2 regions of the Plantactinospora sp. CNZ320 genome follow, and region 2 is predicted to be linked to the other one. Evidence: riboswitches for the same ligand, from Rfam matches in the RefSeq annotation. Region 2 holds a riboswitch; the other holds the start of a gene.
The links. A riboswitch is a leader RNA that binds a small molecule or an ion and turns the genes downstream of it on or off. The one in region 2 is predicted to bind S-adenosylmethionine.

Region 1 (7,982 bases), 5.5 Mb from region 2:
CAACATCCGGCCGGAGCAGCTCGCCGAGGCGCAGGAGATCGCGCCGGTGGTCTGCGTGCAGAACCCGTACGGGGTCGACTACCGGCGTACCGCCGACGACCTCGTGCGGATCTGTGGTGAGCAGGGCATCGCCTTCGTGCCGTTCTTCGCGATCGCCGGTGCGGGCCGGGAGGCGGGTGTGACCGCCGGCGGTGACGGCGATGCCGAGCTGCGGGCGGTGGCGGAGGTGCACAGCGCGACTGTCGCGCAGGTCCGGCTCGCCTGGACGTTGCACCGTGGCCCGCACGTGCTGGCGATCCCGGGTACCGGCAATCCGGAGCACCTGGTCGCGAACGTGGCCGCGGGCGGCCTGCGGCTCAGCCCGGACGAGCTGGCCCGGCTCGACGCGACCGGCTGAGCGCCCGGCCCCTGGGCGGGTGCGGCGGCGGCCCTTGAAAGAGCCGGGTCAGACGTTCTGGTCGCGGCTGGCCAGCCCGGCCGGCGCGGCGGCCAGGGCGGCCTGGATCGCCTCGACCAGGGCGAGCGCCGACTCCTCGGTCAGCTCGACCGCGACCCGCGCCCCCGGGCCGGCGGCCGGGTTCAGGAAGTCGATGTTGAGGGTGTGTGCGTACGGCGCGTGTGTCGGATGGTCGACATAGACGCAGGTGCGGGTGACCGGGAACCAGCCGCCGGCACCCTTGCCGCTGCCGTCGATCTCGCGCTGCACCGTGACGTACGTGCACATGCCGGCCTCCTCGGACTCGGACGGACAGGACTCGGACTGACGGACAGGACTCGGACTGACGCGACCCGGACCCGGACGGGATCGGCCGGTCAGGCGTTCAGGTAGCGGTCGAAGAAGTCCCGGACCCGTTGCCACCCCTGGGTCGCGGCCAGCGGTCGGTAGCCGGGCCGGTCGACGGCGAAGAAGCCGTGCCCGGCATCGGCGAAGGTGTGGAACTCGTGCGGCTTGCCGAGCCGGGTCAGCTCCCGGGACAGCTCGTCCATCTGGGCCGGCGCCGGATAGCGGTCCTCGGCACCGAAGAGGCCGAGCAGCGGGCAGGAGAGCCGGTCCGCCTGGTCGAGCAGCGGCCGCACCGCCAGCGGGAAGTCCTCCGGTGGGTCGCCGACCACGAACGCGCCGTAGCAGTCGACGGCGGCGTCCAGCGGCAGCCGGGTGGCGGCCAGGAACGCCTGCCGGCCACCGGAGCAGTACCCGATCACCCCGACCCTGCCGTTCGAGGCCGGCAGTCCGCGCAGGTGGTCGGCCGCGCCGCCGACGTCGCCGATCAGCCGGTCGTCAGGTACCCCACCGGCGGCCCGGGCCGCCGCCGCCGCGTCGTCGGGGCTGGCGCCGGGCGCCTCCCGGGAGTACAGGTTGGGACAGATCGCCGCGAAGCCGTAGCTGGCCAGTCGACGGGTGATCTCCTTGGTCGCCTCGTCGTAACCGGGCATGTGGTGGATCACCACCACCCCGCCGTGCGGTGTGTCGCCGAGGGGCTGGGCCAGGTACGCCTCGATCTCGTCGCCGCCCGCCCCGGTGATCCGGACCGTTCCGGCCTGCATCGCGTCCCGCAACGTCCCGCTCCCGTCCTGCCCGGCCGGATCGTGCGCGCCGGCCGTACCCGAATGTCGTTAGCTTGGACAACTATTTCAGCCGGCGGCCGGCGGCGGACCGGTGCCGGGATCTTCCTCACACCGGAAACAGACCCGGGACACCGGCCCGCGCTGCCCGTAGACTGTCGGGCACAACTTCATACCTCATCCAGAGGGGCTGAGGGATACGGCCCGAAGACGCCCCGGCAACCACTCCACGGCGGAGCAGGTGCCAAATCCGTCCCCGCCGCGCGGTGCGGCGCCAGGGAAAGATGAGAGGACGGCTATCGCCATGACGTCGATCATCGACGCGACCCCCAGCCAGACCAGCCCGGTGGCACCGAATCCCGCCCGTGTCCTCGTCTGTCGGGGTTGTGGCGCCGAATACCCGTTGATCGCGCAGCACGCCTGTTACGAGTGTTTCGGCCCGCTGGAGGTCGGCTACGACGCCGCGACCCTGGCCCGGGTCACCCGGGCGGACATCGAGGCCGGCCCGGACAACCTCTGGCGGTACGCCGCACTGCTGCCGACCGGCCAGGACCCGGCCGCCCGGGTCACCGTCGACCCGGGGCTGACCCCGCTGGTCCCGGCCGCCGCCCTCGCCGCCGAACTGGGCATCAGGGCGCCGCTCTGGGTCAAGGACGACAGCGCCAACCCCACCCACTCGTTCAAGGACCGGGTGGTGTCGGTGGCGCTGACCGCCGCCCGCGGGCTCGGCTTCACCCGGTTCGCCTGCGCCTCGACCGGCAACCTGGCGAACTCGGTCGCCGCGCACGCGGCCCGGGCCGGGGTGCCGTCGATCGTCTTCATCCCCGGTGACCTGGAGCAGGGCAAGGTGGTGACCACCGCCGTCTACGGCGGCGACGTGGTCGCCATCGACGGCTCGTACGACGACGTCAACCGGCTCTGTGGCGAGCTGGTCGAGACCGACGAGTTCGCCGACACCGCGTTCGTCAACGTGAACGTCCGGCCGTACTACGCCGAGGGCTCCAAGACGCTCGGCTACGAGGTGGCCGAGCAGTTGGGGTGGCGGATTCCCGAGCAGGTGGTCGTCCCGATGGCCAGTGGCGAACTGCTCACCAAGATCGACAAAGCGTTCAGCGAGCTTGTCGAGATCGGACTGGTCGAGGCGCCGGCGAACGGCTGGAAGGTCTTCGGCGCCCAGTCGGCCGGCTGCAACCCGATCGCCGTCGCGCTGCACTCCGACACCGACGTGATCACCCCGGTCCGGCCGACCGGGATCGCCAAGTCGCTCAACATCGGCGACCCGGCCGCCGGGCTCTACGCCCTGGAGGCGGTGCGCCGTACCGGTGGCTGGATGGACTACGCCGACGACGACGAGATCCGCGCCGCCATCCGCCAGTTGGCCCGGACCACAGGCGTCTTCGCCGAGACGGCCGGCGGGGTGACCGTGGCCGTACTCGGCAAGCTGGTGGCGAGCGGCCGGCTGGACCCGGACGCCGAGACGGTCGTCTACAACACCGGCGAGGGGCTCAAGACCCTGGATGCGGTGGCGGCACAGGTCGGTCCGACGTACCGGATCAGGCCGTCGCTGCGGGCGGTCCGCGACGCCGGCCTGCTCGGCTGAATTTCCGGGAAGAAATTTTCGGCATCTGCCCGAAGCGTGCTCGGGCAGATGCACGTGCAACTTGCAGGTGGAATCGTTCCAGTCCACCGACCGGGTCGCCTGCCCGGCGGTACGAATGCGTTGCGTAGCTGCTCTTTTGCCACCCGTGACGAAAACACGCGGAAGAGGGCTTGACGACTGCATCTGCACGACGCAAGATGCTCCGTGCGGGAGGACGCACCGCCGTAGACTTTCAAAGCTCTTACGACCCAGCGCCGGAGGCGTTGTGCGGGCGTCCTCCCGACCAAACTCTTCCGCCCGGTCCGGCCGACGCTCACAACCCGCCGTCGGGCTCAACGCGAATCCACCGCCCCAGGTGACGGTTGCTCGATATTCGGTCGCGCCGGGTCCGGGTAAGCGGCACCCTCCAGAGCATGGACATCGTGGTCACCCCACTCGACGTCACCGACGTCGCCGCAACCGAGCGGGCGTACGAGATCGAGGCCGCCGCGCGTGCGGCCGACCAGCCCGACGTGCCGCCGCTGCCCCGACAGCGCTTCCTCGCCGGGCTCCGGCGCCCGTGGCCGGGTAACGAAGAGAGGCACTCGCTTGGCTTTCTCGACGGGGTGGCCGTGGGCTATCTGGGAGTCTCGCTGCCGCAGCTGGAGAACCTGGAGAACGCCGAGCTTGTGCTCGCCGTCCATCCGGAGTACCGCCGTCGGGGCGTCGGCCGGGCGCTCTACGAGCACGCGGTGCGGCTGGTCCGCCAGGAGGGACGCAAACGGATCATCGCCGAGGTGGTGAACATGAGCCCCGAGGCCGCGCCGACGACACCGGGTGACGCCTTCGCCGCCGCGATGGGTGCCAAGCCGGCGCTGGCCGACATACGCCGCCGGCTCGACCTGACCACGCTCGACGAGGCCGAACTCGACCGGCTGATGGCCGAGGGCCTGGCCCGGGCCGAGGGCTACTCGCTGGTGCGCTGGCGGGGCGCCACCCCCGACGAGTACGCCGAGGACGTCGCCTACCTCGACAGCCGGCTGATCAGCGACGCGCCGCTCGGCGACCTCACCTGGGAGCCGCCCCGGCCGGACGTGGGCCGACTGCGCGAGATCGAGCAGATCTACCAGGAGCGCGGCCAGTACTGGTACAACAGCGGCGCCCGGCACGACGCCACCGGACGGCTGGTCGCCTGGACCGGGATCGGCATGCACACCAGCTGCGACTGGCACGCCTCCCAACAGATCACCCTGGTCGAGCCGGCGCACCGGGGGCACCGCCTGGGCACCGTGATCAAGGTCGACAACCTGCGGCACATCCGCGCGCACGAGCCGGCGCTCCGAGCCGTCGACACCTACAACGCGGCGTCCAACGGATACATGATCTCGATCAACGAGGCGCTGGGATTCCGGGCGGTCGGCGGGCTCAACACCTGGCAGGCAACCCTCTGACCAGCGCCGCCCGCCCCGGAGACGGAGGCTGGGACCGGGCGGGCCGGTGCGGCATGATGGCGGGATGACGGAGACCCCGCACCCCCTCTACGCCCGGCACGCCGACACCCTGGAACGGGCGCTCACCGCGATCACCGAACGCTCCTACTGGTCCGCCTACCCCGAGTCGCCGAGCCCACGGGTCTACGGCGAGACCGCCGCCGCCGAGGGCGAGGCGGCGTTCCGGGCGTACCTGGGCGGGAAGTTCCCGCTCGACCAGCCCGGCACCGGCGACTGGGTCGCCACCGAGACGAGCCCGTTCGGCATCGACCTCGGGGTGAGCTACCCGCACAGCGACGCCGAGGTGCTGCTCGCCGCCGCCTCGACCGCGCTGCCGGCCTGGCGGGACGCCGGGCCGCAGGCCCGGGTCGGAGTCTGCCTGGAGATCCTCGCCCGGCTGCACGCGCACGTCTTCGAGCTGGCCAACGCGGTGCACGCCACCACCGGGCAGGCGTTCGTGATGGCGTTCCAGGCCGGTGGCGCGCACGCGCTGGACCGGGCGCTGGAGGCGCTCGCCTACGCGTACCGGGAGATGACCCGGCACCCGGCGACGGCGGCCTGGGAGAAGCCGGCCGGCAAGGGCGACCCGCTGCGGATGACCAAGACCTTCCACGTGGTGCCGCGCGGCGTGGCGCTGGTGATCGGCTGCAACACCTTCCCGACCTGGAACAGCTACCCGGGACTCTTCGCCTCGCTGGTCACCGGCAACCCGGTGGTGGTCAAGCCGCACCCCCGGGCCGTGCTGCCGCTCGCCGTCACCGTCCGGTACGCCCGCGAGGTGCTGGCCGAGGCGGGCTTCGACCCGAACCTGATCCTGCTCGCCCCCGAGGCGTCGGGCGAGCGGCTCGCCTCCACCCTGGCGCTGCGTCCCGAGGTACGGATCGTCGACTTCACCGGCTCCACCGAGTACGGCGACTGGCTGGAGGCGAACGCCCGGCAGGCGGCCGTCTACACCGAGAAGGCCGGCGTCAACACGATCGTTGTCGACTCGACCGACGACTTCGCCGGAATGTGCCGCAACATCGGCTTCTCACTGGTCCTCTACAGCGGACAGATGTGCACCACCCCGCAGAACATCCTGGTGCCCCGGGACGGGATCGAGACCGACCAGGGGCACAAGAGCGTCGACGAGGTGGCCGCCGGCATCGCCGGGGTGGTCGGCAAGCTCACCGGCGACCCGGCCCGGGCCGTCGAGCTGACCGGCGCGATCGTCAACGACGGGGTACTGGCCCGGCTCGACGAGGTCGCCGGGCTCGGCGAGCCGGTGCTGCCGTCCCGGCCGGTCGAGCACCCCAACTATCCCGGCGCGGTGGTGCGTACGCCGCTGATCGCGAAGCTCGGTGCCGACGACGCCGGCACGTACGGGCGGGAGTGGTTCGGGCCGATCTCGTTCGTGATCGCCACCGACTCCACCCCGCACAGCCTGGCGATCCTGCGGCAGACCGTCGGCGAGCGGGGCGCGCTCACCGCCTCGGTCTACTCCACCGACTCCACCGTGCTGGACGCGGCCGAGACCGCGGCGATCGAGACCGGGGTGCACCTCTCCTGCAACCTCACCGGTGGCGTCTTCGTCAACCAGTCGGCGGCGTTCTCGGACTTCCACGGCAGCGGTGCCAACCCGGCGGCGAACGCCGCGTTGACCGACGGCGCCTACGTCGCCAACCGCTTCCGCCTGGTCCAAGCCCGCCGACACAACTGAGGTGTAAGGAAGGGCCCCCCATTAGCGCTTTCGGTAGAGGAAGGGGCCCTTCCTAACCGGCAAGGCGGTGCGGTGCGGGGCGGTTCAGGCGGGCCGGGTCATCTGCAGCTCGCGGAGCGTCGGGATGGTCGGGTGCCGCACCCGTACCCCCGTGTCGACGAAGCCCAGCCGCTGGTACGCGCGTACCGCCCGGTCGTTGCCGACGACCACCTCCAGCAGCAGCTCCGGCCGGCCGGCCGCCCTGGACCAGTCGGCCACCGCCTCGACCAGGGCGGCCAGCAGGCCGGTGCCCCGCCAGGCCGGACTGAGGTAGACCGCGAAGACCACGGTGATGCCGGACTGGCCGGGCGCGGCCTGGCCTCCGGCGTGCCCGACGACCCGCCCGTCGACCTCGGCGACGAAGGCCGCCGTCCGGTGCCCGGTCGACATTCCGGCGATCCTCGCCGCGACCTCGGCGTGCGGCCGGGCCGCTGCGTCGGCGAGCGTCTCCAGGAAGGCCAGCGGCGAGTCGGCGAGCATCTCCAGCCGGATCGCCCGGACCCGGCCGGCGTCGTCGGGGCGTACCCGGCGGACCGGTGGGAGATCGACGGCCGGCCGGAGACCGGAATCGGTCGCCGGGGTGGCCCCGTCCGGTATGGCCGTCAGGGGGCGGCCGGCGGAGTGCCCGGACTCCGGACCGGCGGTGGTCTGCGGGATGGAAGCCGGCACGTCGGCCATCGTCGCACGCCGTACGGGGACCAGTTTCGGCGGGTGACGGGGCTGCTGACGGGTGGGTACGGGCCGGCTGACCTGGGCAGCGACGGTCGCCAATGGCTGTGGGGCCGGAAAACGACCCAATGGTTGCCCGTCCAGTGACCGTTTTGGCCTAGTGCGCTGCGACCCGACCTTGGTGTACGGTGCGGGTTCGGCCGCTTGATTCGTTGGATCCGTTCAATTGCATGATCCATTTTCGGGGAAAGCGACTCGGCGGCCCCGGCAGGCATACGGCGTCGCCGGAGCTCGGAGCGGCTCCGACGCGACCGAAGTAAGGAAGTGCACCGTGGCGCAGGGCACCGTGAAGTGGTTCAACAGCGAAAAGGGCTACGGCTTCATCGCCGTCGATGGCGGACAGGACGTCTTCGTCCACTTCTCCGCGATCCAGATGGACGGCTACAAGGCGCTTGACGACGGTCAGCGCGTCGAGTTCGAGATCGCACAGGGGCAGAAGGGGCCGCAGGCGGAACAGGTCCGGGTCATCGCCTGAGCTGCCGGGCCTTCCGGCCCACGGCTCCTCGGGTACGTCCCCGTTCCGCGTCACCCGGCCCAGGGTCTGCCTTGGCCGGGACCATTGCCGGCCCGCTTTCGGACCACCGCCGTTCGACGCTCTATTGCGCGATCGCGATGCGGCCTGTCGGGTCACCGTGCCGAGTCTCCGCGCGTGTCCGGCCTTCCGGCGCGCCGATCCGGATCGGTGCGTCGACGCGCATTCGGATGTGCCGATGAGCCTGTAGCCGATGAGCCTGTAGTGGTGCCGGTAGCCTCGGCCCCCAAGTGGCACCTGTGGCGGCCGACGTTGCCTTGTCGGCGTGACGGCCGGCGAGCCGCGTACCGCCGCGCCCTGCCGCCTTTCTCCGGAGATCTCTCGCCGATCGCCGGTGTTCCCGTTCCGGGG
Region 2 (7,982 bases):
CAACGTGGGGCTCTACTCGCAGAGCGGCGGCATCGGCCTGCGGCACTTCACGGTGACGGCGACGACCGGCCCCGGCTACCGCGCGTTCCACGACGGCTTCGAGCGGGCCGACGGTTCGGTCGGCAACGGCTGGCACGGCGCCCGGGGCGCCTGGAACCTCCGGGGCGGCGTCGCCGTACCGTCGGGCACCGAGGAACGCCTGATCTACCACCCCGGGACCACCCTGGGCGCCGGCTTCGTCCTCCGGGGCTCGCTCACCCTTCCGAAGCCCGCCCTCGGCTACCGGTCCTGGACCGGCCTCGCGTTCAACGTAACCGACCACGGCGACGGCACCCAGACCTACTACGTGCTGCGGATCGGCCAGTCGCTCGGCGACGGGAGCCAGGCGCTCTGGCAGGTGGTCCGGATGACCAGGTCGTCGTCGGCGGCCTCCGACGCGCTGCTGGCCGCCGAGCCGATACCAGCGGCACCGGGAACCGCCCTCGCCGTCGAGGTGGAGTCCAGGAATCGGGGTACCGGCGTGCACGTCACCGTGCATGTCGAGGGCGCGCCGAGCGGCCGGGCCGCCGTCGAGCGGTACGTCGGACTGCGGTTCCGGGACCTGCTCTCGGGCGGCCGGGCGGGACTGTACTCGCAGGCGGGTGCGGTCGGACTCCGGAGCTTCGGGGTGGAGACCAGCCTGCTGCCGGCCAGCCCGCCAGCCGATCCGGGCCCGTTGAACTGCGCGCCGACCACGCCCGGCGACTACGTGCTGCCCGGCGGGAACCGGACCGTGGCCCAGGTGGTCGACGTCGGGCAGACCTGGGGCGGGCACCCGGTGGAGCAGTCGACGCTGACCACGGGCAGCCACCAGTACGTGGCCTACTACGACGGTGACCGCCGGATGACGGTCGCCCGCCGGGCGTTGGATTCCACCACCTGGACCTACCGGCGGCTGGACTCGGTCCTCGGCTGGGACAGCCACAACTCGGTGACGATGGCGCTGGACAGCACCGGGCACCTGCATGTGTCCGGCAACATGCACGACGTTCCGCTGGTGTATTTCCGGACCACCGTCGCCGGGGATGTCTCGACCCTGGTCCGGGTGCCGACCATGGTGTCCGCCGAGCGCGAGAACTCGGTCACCTATCCCCGATTCCTCCAGAACACCAACGGAGACCTGCTCTTCAGCTACCGCAACGGCGGCAGCGGCGCCGGCGTCAACTACTACAACAGGTACGACCCGGCCACTCGGAGTTGGTCGAGCCTGCTGTCGACCCCGTTCATCGACGGGGAGGAGCGCAACGCGTACCCCGAGGGGCCGGTCCGGGGCGGGGACGGCTTCTGGCACATGGCCGTCATGTGGCGTGACACGCCGGACGCGGGTAGTTCGAGCATGCCTTCGTACCTGCGCAGTCGTGACCTGGTGCGCTGGGAGGACAGCACCGGCCGGCCGATTCCGCTGCCGGCGACGTACCACAGCGTCGAGGGGGTCGACGCGGTGCCGACGTACAGCGGTGCGGTCAACGGCAACCTGAAGCTGGGACTGGACCGCGACAACCGGATCGTGCTGACCTACCTGAAGTACGACTCCGCGCTCGGGCACCAACTCTTCGCGGCCCGCCCGAACGGCCCCGGCGACTGGCAGGTCACCCAACTGACCAACTGGACCGGTCGGTGGGAGATCGGCGGCGGCGGTTCGCTGCCACAGTTCACCGCCCAGTTGCACGGCAACCCGACAACCCTGCCGGACGGGAAGCTCCGGATTCCCTACTCCTGCCACGGCGCCCGGCGGTCACTGGTCGTCGAGCCGAGTTCGATGGCGGTGGTCGCCGACGTACCGGAACCCCCGCTGCCGGCGGAGGTGACCCGGGTGCGTTCGCCGTTCCCGGGCATGCAGGTTCGCCTGGCGGCCTCCCAGTCCGGCGACCGGACGTACGCGCTGCGCTGGGAGAGCCTGCCGGCCAATCAGGATCAGCCCCGCCCGCCGGAGCAGACCCCACCGCCCCAGCCCTTGCGGGTGTACGTGCTGACGGCCACCCCGTAACCGCTGACGGGTGGCGAGCGCCACAGCGATCGAGGCCCTGACCAGTTGGAATGTCGGTGCTCCGGTTGAGTATGCTGATCGGCGGCCATCCAGAGCGACCGAGAGACCTGGCTCGTCGACGTCGCAGCAACCCCCCACCGTGGGTGCGGGTGCTACCGCCAGGACCGATGGAGGTTCCGAAGTGCGCAGCATCCGAGCCGGGCGGACGAGCCGGCTGCATGTCACCTGGCACCGGTGGCGTCGACACGTCGACCTCTGCCGGACCAGCACCATGCTCTGTCGGGCCTCGGCCTGACCGCGACCGCCGGTCGGCGGCATTCCGACCATCTCGTCAGCACCCCCTGAGCGACGCCGTTCCCCGCTGCCCTTGACCTGACCGGTCGGGGTGGTCCTTCGGCACGCCGTCGCCGGATATTTCATGGAGTTTCAGCACAATGCGTATTAAAACTCTTGCCACCCGCCTCCTCGCCGGGGTCGCCGCCGTCACCCTGCTCGGCGCGGTCGCCGCCTGCGGCGGCTCGTCGTCGGGCGACACCGCCGACAACCCGTACGACCTGCTGCAACCCGGGACCCTGCGGGTGGGCACCCTGACCGACGCCCCGCCGAACGTCTTCCTCAAGGACGGAAAGTTCACCGGCTTCGACAACGACCTGATGACCGCCGTCGCCGGCAAGCTCGGGCTCCGGGTGGAGTTCGTCGGCACCGAGTTCTCCGCGCTGCTCGCCCAGGTGAACAACCACAAGTTCGACGCCGGCTCGTCGTCGATCACCATCACCGAGGCGCGGCGGAAGACCGTCGACTTCACCAACGGGTACGACTTCGGCTACTTCGGACTCGACGTACCGGCCGGCTCGCCGATCAGGAGTTTCGCCGAGTTGAAGGGCAAGCGGGTGGTCGTGGTGCAGGGCACCGTGCAGGACGACTACGCCACCAAGGAGGGCCTCGACCCGGTCCGGGTACCCGACTACAACGGCGCGATCAACCAGCTCAAGGCGAAGACCGCCGACGCCTGGATCGCGCCCGCCGAGATCGGTGAGAAGTCCGCACAGGAGAGTGGCGGCAAGATCGTACTGGCCGAGAAGCAGCTCAGCTCGGCGCCGACCGCGTTCGCTGTGGCCAAGGGCGCCGACCCGCTGCGCGAGGCGCTGAACTCCGCACTCGACCAGGTGATCGAGGACGGCACCTGGACCCGCCTCCAGGAGCAGTACTACCCCGGGCGGCCGATACCAGAGACGTTCAAGCCGGGCAGCGGCACTGTGACGTACCCGCCGGTCAAGGCCGGTCCGACGAGCCCGGCCGCCACCCCGGCGAGCTGACCCGGCGAGCACCTCAGACAGCCGTCGGCCGGCCGCCCCGCGCGGCCGGCCGACGGCTGGCGGAACCGAGACAGGTGAGGCGATGGAGACCCTGGCGACACTGTGGGAGACGTTCTTCGACTGGGAGTCGATGCGCGAGGCGCTGCCCGAGATGCTCACGGTCGGGCTGCCGAACACGCTGCTGCTGGCGCTGCTCTCGGCGATCCTGGGAACGCTGCTCGGCATGCTGCTGGCGATGGCCGGGCTGGCCCGGACCCGGTGGCTGCGCTGGCCGGCCCGGATCTACACCGACGTGTTCCGGGGACTGCCGGCCGCCGTCACCATCCTGCTGATCGGGGTCGGGCTGGCGCCGCTCGGGCTCGCCTGGTGGGGACCCAACCCCTATCCGCTGGGCATCCTGGCGCTGTCGCTGATCGCGGCGGCGTACATCGGGGAGATCTTCCGGTCCGGCATCCAGAGCGTGGAGGCCAGCCAACTGGAGGCGACCCGGGCGCTGGGCCTGTCGCACGGTGCCGCCATGCGCCTGGTGATCATCCCGCAGGGCGTACGCCGGGTCCTGCCGGCCTGGGTCAACCAGCTCATCGCACTGATCAAGGACTCCAGCCTGGTCTACTTCCTCGGCCTGGTGGCCAGCCAGCGGGAACTGTTCCGGATCGGCCAGGACTACGCGGCGAACACCGGCAACGAGTCCGCACTGCTGCTCGCCGGAATCTTCTATCTGGTCATCACCGTGCCGCTGACCCACCTGGTCAACTGGGTCGACCGGCGGCTGCGCGACGGCCGGGCCGGTGGCCCGGAACCCGACGAGGAGGATCCGGTGGCGCTGGCCGGCGGGACCGCGCTACCGGCGGGTGGAAGGGGAACCCAGCATGCCTGACTCTGTCACTCCGACGGTGTCGACCCGGCCCGCCGAGGCGGGTCTCGGATACGAGTCGGTGAGCGTCGCGACCCGGGACGTGCACCTGTCGTTCGGCCGGCACCAGGTGTTGCGCGGCATCGACATCGAGGTGGGCCGGGGCGAGACCGCCTGCGTGATCGGCCCGTCCGGCTCCGGGAAGTCCACCCTGCTGCGGGTGGTCAACCGGCTGCTCGAGCCGGACCGGGGCGACGTACTGCTCGACGGCGTGAGCGTGCTCGACCAGGACCCGGACGCGCTGCGCCAGCGGATCGGCATGGTCTTCCAGCAGTTCAACCTCTTTCCGCACATGACGGTGCTGCGCAACGTCACGCTCGCTCTCCGGCAGCTCAGGAAGCTCTCCAGGGACGAGGCGAACGAAGTGGCGCTGCGCCAACTCGACCTGGTCGGGCTGCGGCACAAGGCGGACGTACGCCCCGGTCGGCTCTCCGGCGGTCAGCAGCAGCGGGTGGCCATCGCCCGGGCGCTGGCGATGTCGCCCCGGGTGATGCTCTTCGACGAGGCGACCTCGGCGCTCGACCCCGAACTGGTCAAGGGCGTGCTCTCGCTGATGGCGGATCTGGCCGGTCAGGGCATGACGATGCTTGTCGTCACCCACGAGATGGGCTTCGCCCGACAGGTCGCCGACCAGGTCGTCTTCCTGGACCGGGGTCGGGTGGTCGAGGCCGGCCCACCGGCCCAGATCTTCGAGGCCCCGCGCAGCGCCCGGCTCGGCCAGTTCCTCTCCCAGGTCCTCTGATCGGACTGCCTGCCGGGGCACTGGTCCTGTGATCGGTGTGTGCCTGCGGGTGCGCTCCCGGTCAGCCGTGCGGCCTGACCGGGAGTGCCGACAGGCCACGCAGCAGCAGGCTGGACCGCCAGCCGATCTCCTCGGGCGGCACCGCCAGGCGCATCCCAGGAAACCGGCGGGCCAGGGCGCCGAAGGCGACCTGCCCCTCCAGCCGGGCCAGCGGCGCGCCGAGGCAGTAGTGGATGCCGTGCCCGAAGGCGAGGTTGGGGGTGGCCGGGCGGTCCAGGTCCAGCCGGTCCGGCTCGGGGAACCGGTCCGGATCCCGGTTGGCCGAGAGCAGGGACACCAGCACCGACGCGCCCTGCGGAATCGTCTGGCCGCCCAACTCGACCGGCTCCATCGCGGTCCGGAACGAGGCGTTCTGCACCGGGCCCTCGTAGCGGAGTACCTCGTCGATCGTCCCGGGCAGCAGCGCCGGCTCGGCCACCACCCGGGCCCAGCGCTCCGGCTCGGCCAACAGCAGCAGCATGCCGTTGCCGATCAGGTTGACGGTGGTCTCGTGTCCGGCGATCAGGAACAGGTAGACCATCGAAACGAGCTCGTCGTCGGTGAGCCGGTCGCCCTGCTCGTGCACCGCGATCAGCGCGGAGAGCAGGTCGTCGGCCGGCTGCTCGCGCTTGGCCGCCAGCAGCGTACGGATGTAGCCGACGATCGCGGTCAACGCGGGTGGCAGTCCGGCCGGGTTCATCGGGCCGGTCACGATCGCATCGGTCCAGCTCCGGAAGTCGGCCTGGTCCTCGGCCGGTACCCCGAGCAGTTCGCAGATCACCTGGATCGGCAGCGGGAAGGCGAAGCGGTCGATCAGGTCCACCTGTTCGGCGCCGGCGATGCCGTCCAGCAACTGCTCGGTCAGCTCCTCGATCCGGGGCCGCAGTGCGGCGACCCGGCGTGCGGTGAACGCGCCGGAGACCAGCCGCCGCAGCCGGGTGTGGTCGGGCGGGTTCAGCGCCAGCATGTGCCGGCCCACCGCCCGGGCCACGTCGTCCGGGATCATCCCCCGATAGTTGAACCCGCCGGCCGAGGTCGCCTTCGCCAGCCGTGGGTCGCCGAGTGCCCGCTGGGCGTCCTCGTAGCGGGTGACGACCCAGGCGGTGACTCCGGTCGGCAGCGTGACCTCCACGACCGGGCTGTCCCGACGCAACTCGGCGAGAACTCCGTGCAGATCGGCGGCGGACCCGAACGGATTGGTTGTCGACATTCGTCTCCCCCGCACGACAGGTGGGCGGCCCGGCGGCCGGAGCGGATCCGCGCTCCCTCCATGCTGCCACCGTCGCCTTGCTGCCACCATCGCCTTGCTGCCACCGTCGCGCACTGCGCAGAGTGAACGGTTGTGAAAGGTGGCGGGCTATGATCTTGCGCATGGCGCTGCTGCACCGGGCCACTCTGCATCCCGGCAAGCTCGAACTACTGGCGGACTGGCTGCCCGGCCGGCGCTGGTACCAGGGACCGGCCGCCGCCGACGTCGTCCGCGTAGCGAGCTTCCGGTTCGACGACCCGGACGGAGCGGTAGGGATCGAGACGATGCTCGTCAGGTCCGGTGACGGGCCGGTGCACCAGGTTCCGCTCACCTACCGGGCCGCACCACTACCCGGCGGCGACGACTGGCTGATCGGCACCACCGAGCACTCGGTGCTCGGCCGCCGCTGGGTGTACGACGCCTGCGGCGACCCGGTCTACGCCAGCGCACTGGCCGCCGCGATCGCCACCGGCGGCGGCCAGTCCGAGGAGTTCTTCGAGGTCGACGGGGTACGCGAGGTCCGCCCGCCGAACATGACCGTGACCGGCGGCGGCACCCCGGGCAGCACCGTACCGCCGGTGCACGTTGTCCACCGGGTGGTCGAGGACGAGTCGACGACGATCGTCACGGACGCGGCGGAACTCACCGTCCTCCGCCGCCCCGAGAACGGAGCCGGCGGGCTGAACGGCGGCACGCCGAGCAGCGCCGCCCTGACCGGCAGCTGGCCCGGCCAGCCGACCCCGGTGGCGCTGGCATACGCCGTCCTGCGCTGAGGCAGGACACGCCGCCCTGTGCTCAGGCCGGACCGCCCGGGCGGCGCCACGGCCGGGGACCTGTCGCCCCCGGCCCGGCACCACCCCTGCGGTCAGCGGCGGCCGAGGAGTTCGGCGACCCGGAGGAAACCGTCCGAGCCGTGGCCGAGCCCGATCACCCGGCGGGTCAGCCCCTCGACCGCCCGCATCACGCTCGCGTCGATCCCGTGCCCCTCGGCGGCGTGCACGATGTGCGCCATGGTCGAGGCGGCCGAGGTGATCGGATTGTCCGCGCCGGAGTAGCTGCCGTCCTCGACCTCCGCCGCCGTCTCGGCGAAGATCGGCGGCAGGATCGCGCCGATCCCCTGGGCGAAGGGGGCGAGTTCCAGCGCGGTGATCCCCTCCGCCCGGGCCACCGCCACCGCGTGCGCCCACCCCGCCATCGAGGTCCAGAAGATGTCGAGCAGTGCGATGTCGTAGGCCGCCGCTCGGCCGATCTCCTCGCCGACGTGGGTGTGCGTACCGCCCAGCCGCTCCAGCACGGGCCGGTGCCGCTGGAAGAGGTCACTCGGACCACTGTGGATGAACGCGCCGTCCGGGGTACCGATGGTCGTGGTCGGCGTCATGATCGCGCCGTCCAGGTAGTCGATGCCGTGCTCCGCCGCCCAGACGGCGATCTCCCGAGCCCGCTGCGGGGTGTCGGCGCTGAGGTTCGCCACCGTACGCCCCTTGAGCGCGTCGGCGACGCCGTCGGCCCGCAGGATGGCCTCCGCCGCGTCGTTGTTGACCACGCAGACCACGGTCAGGTCGCTCGCGGCAACCGCCTCCGCCGCCGAGCCGGCGCCGGCCGCGCCCCGCTCGACCAGGGCGGTCTCCCGGCCGGGGGTCCGGTTCCAGACCGTGGTGGACAGGCCGGCGTCGAGGAAGGCGCCGGCCAGGGCCCGG

Region 1: it holds a riboswitch for S-adenosylmethionine, as region 2 does, so the genes downstream of both, thrC (threonine synthase) here and CLT71_RS00815 (ABC transporter substrate-binding protein) in region 2, are expected to answer to the same signal.

Annotation. Positions count from the first base shown of each region.
Region 1 covers NZ_PJMP01000001.1:5,661,246-5,669,227, forward strand. The annotation lists gene CLT71_RS25290 (oxidoreductase) at 1-397, shown strand, start outside; gene CLT71_RS25295 (DUF6295 family protein) at 446-724, opposite strand; gene CLT71_RS25300 (dienelactone hydrolase family protein) at 814-1,557, opposite strand; SAM riboswitch class I at 1,738-1,854, shown strand; gene thrC (threonine synthase) at 1,868-3,163, shown strand; gene CLT71_RS25310 (GNAT family N-acetyltransferase) at 3,577-4,593, shown strand; gene paaN (phenylacetic acid degradation protein PaaN) at 4,658-6,331, shown strand; gene CLT71_RS25320 (GNAT family N-acetyltransferase) at 6,416-6,967, opposite strand; gene CLT71_RS25325 (cold-shock protein) at 7,371-7,574, shown strand.
Region 2 covers NZ_PJMP01000001.1:189,856-197,837, reverse strand. The annotation lists gene CLT71_RS00820 (BNR repeat-containing protein) at 1-2,026, shown strand, start outside; SAM riboswitch class I at 2,109-2,200, shown strand; gene CLT71_RS00815 (ABC transporter substrate-binding protein) at 2,461-3,342, shown strand; gene CLT71_RS00810 (amino acid ABC transporter permease) at 3,425-4,219, shown strand; gene CLT71_RS00805 (amino acid ABC transporter ATP-binding protein) at 4,212-4,997, shown strand; gene CLT71_RS00800 (cytochrome P450) at 5,059-6,246, opposite strand; gene CLT71_RS00795 (CG0192-related protein) at 6,396-7,058, shown strand; gene CLT71_RS00790 (imine reductase family protein) at 7,151-7,982, opposite strand, start outside.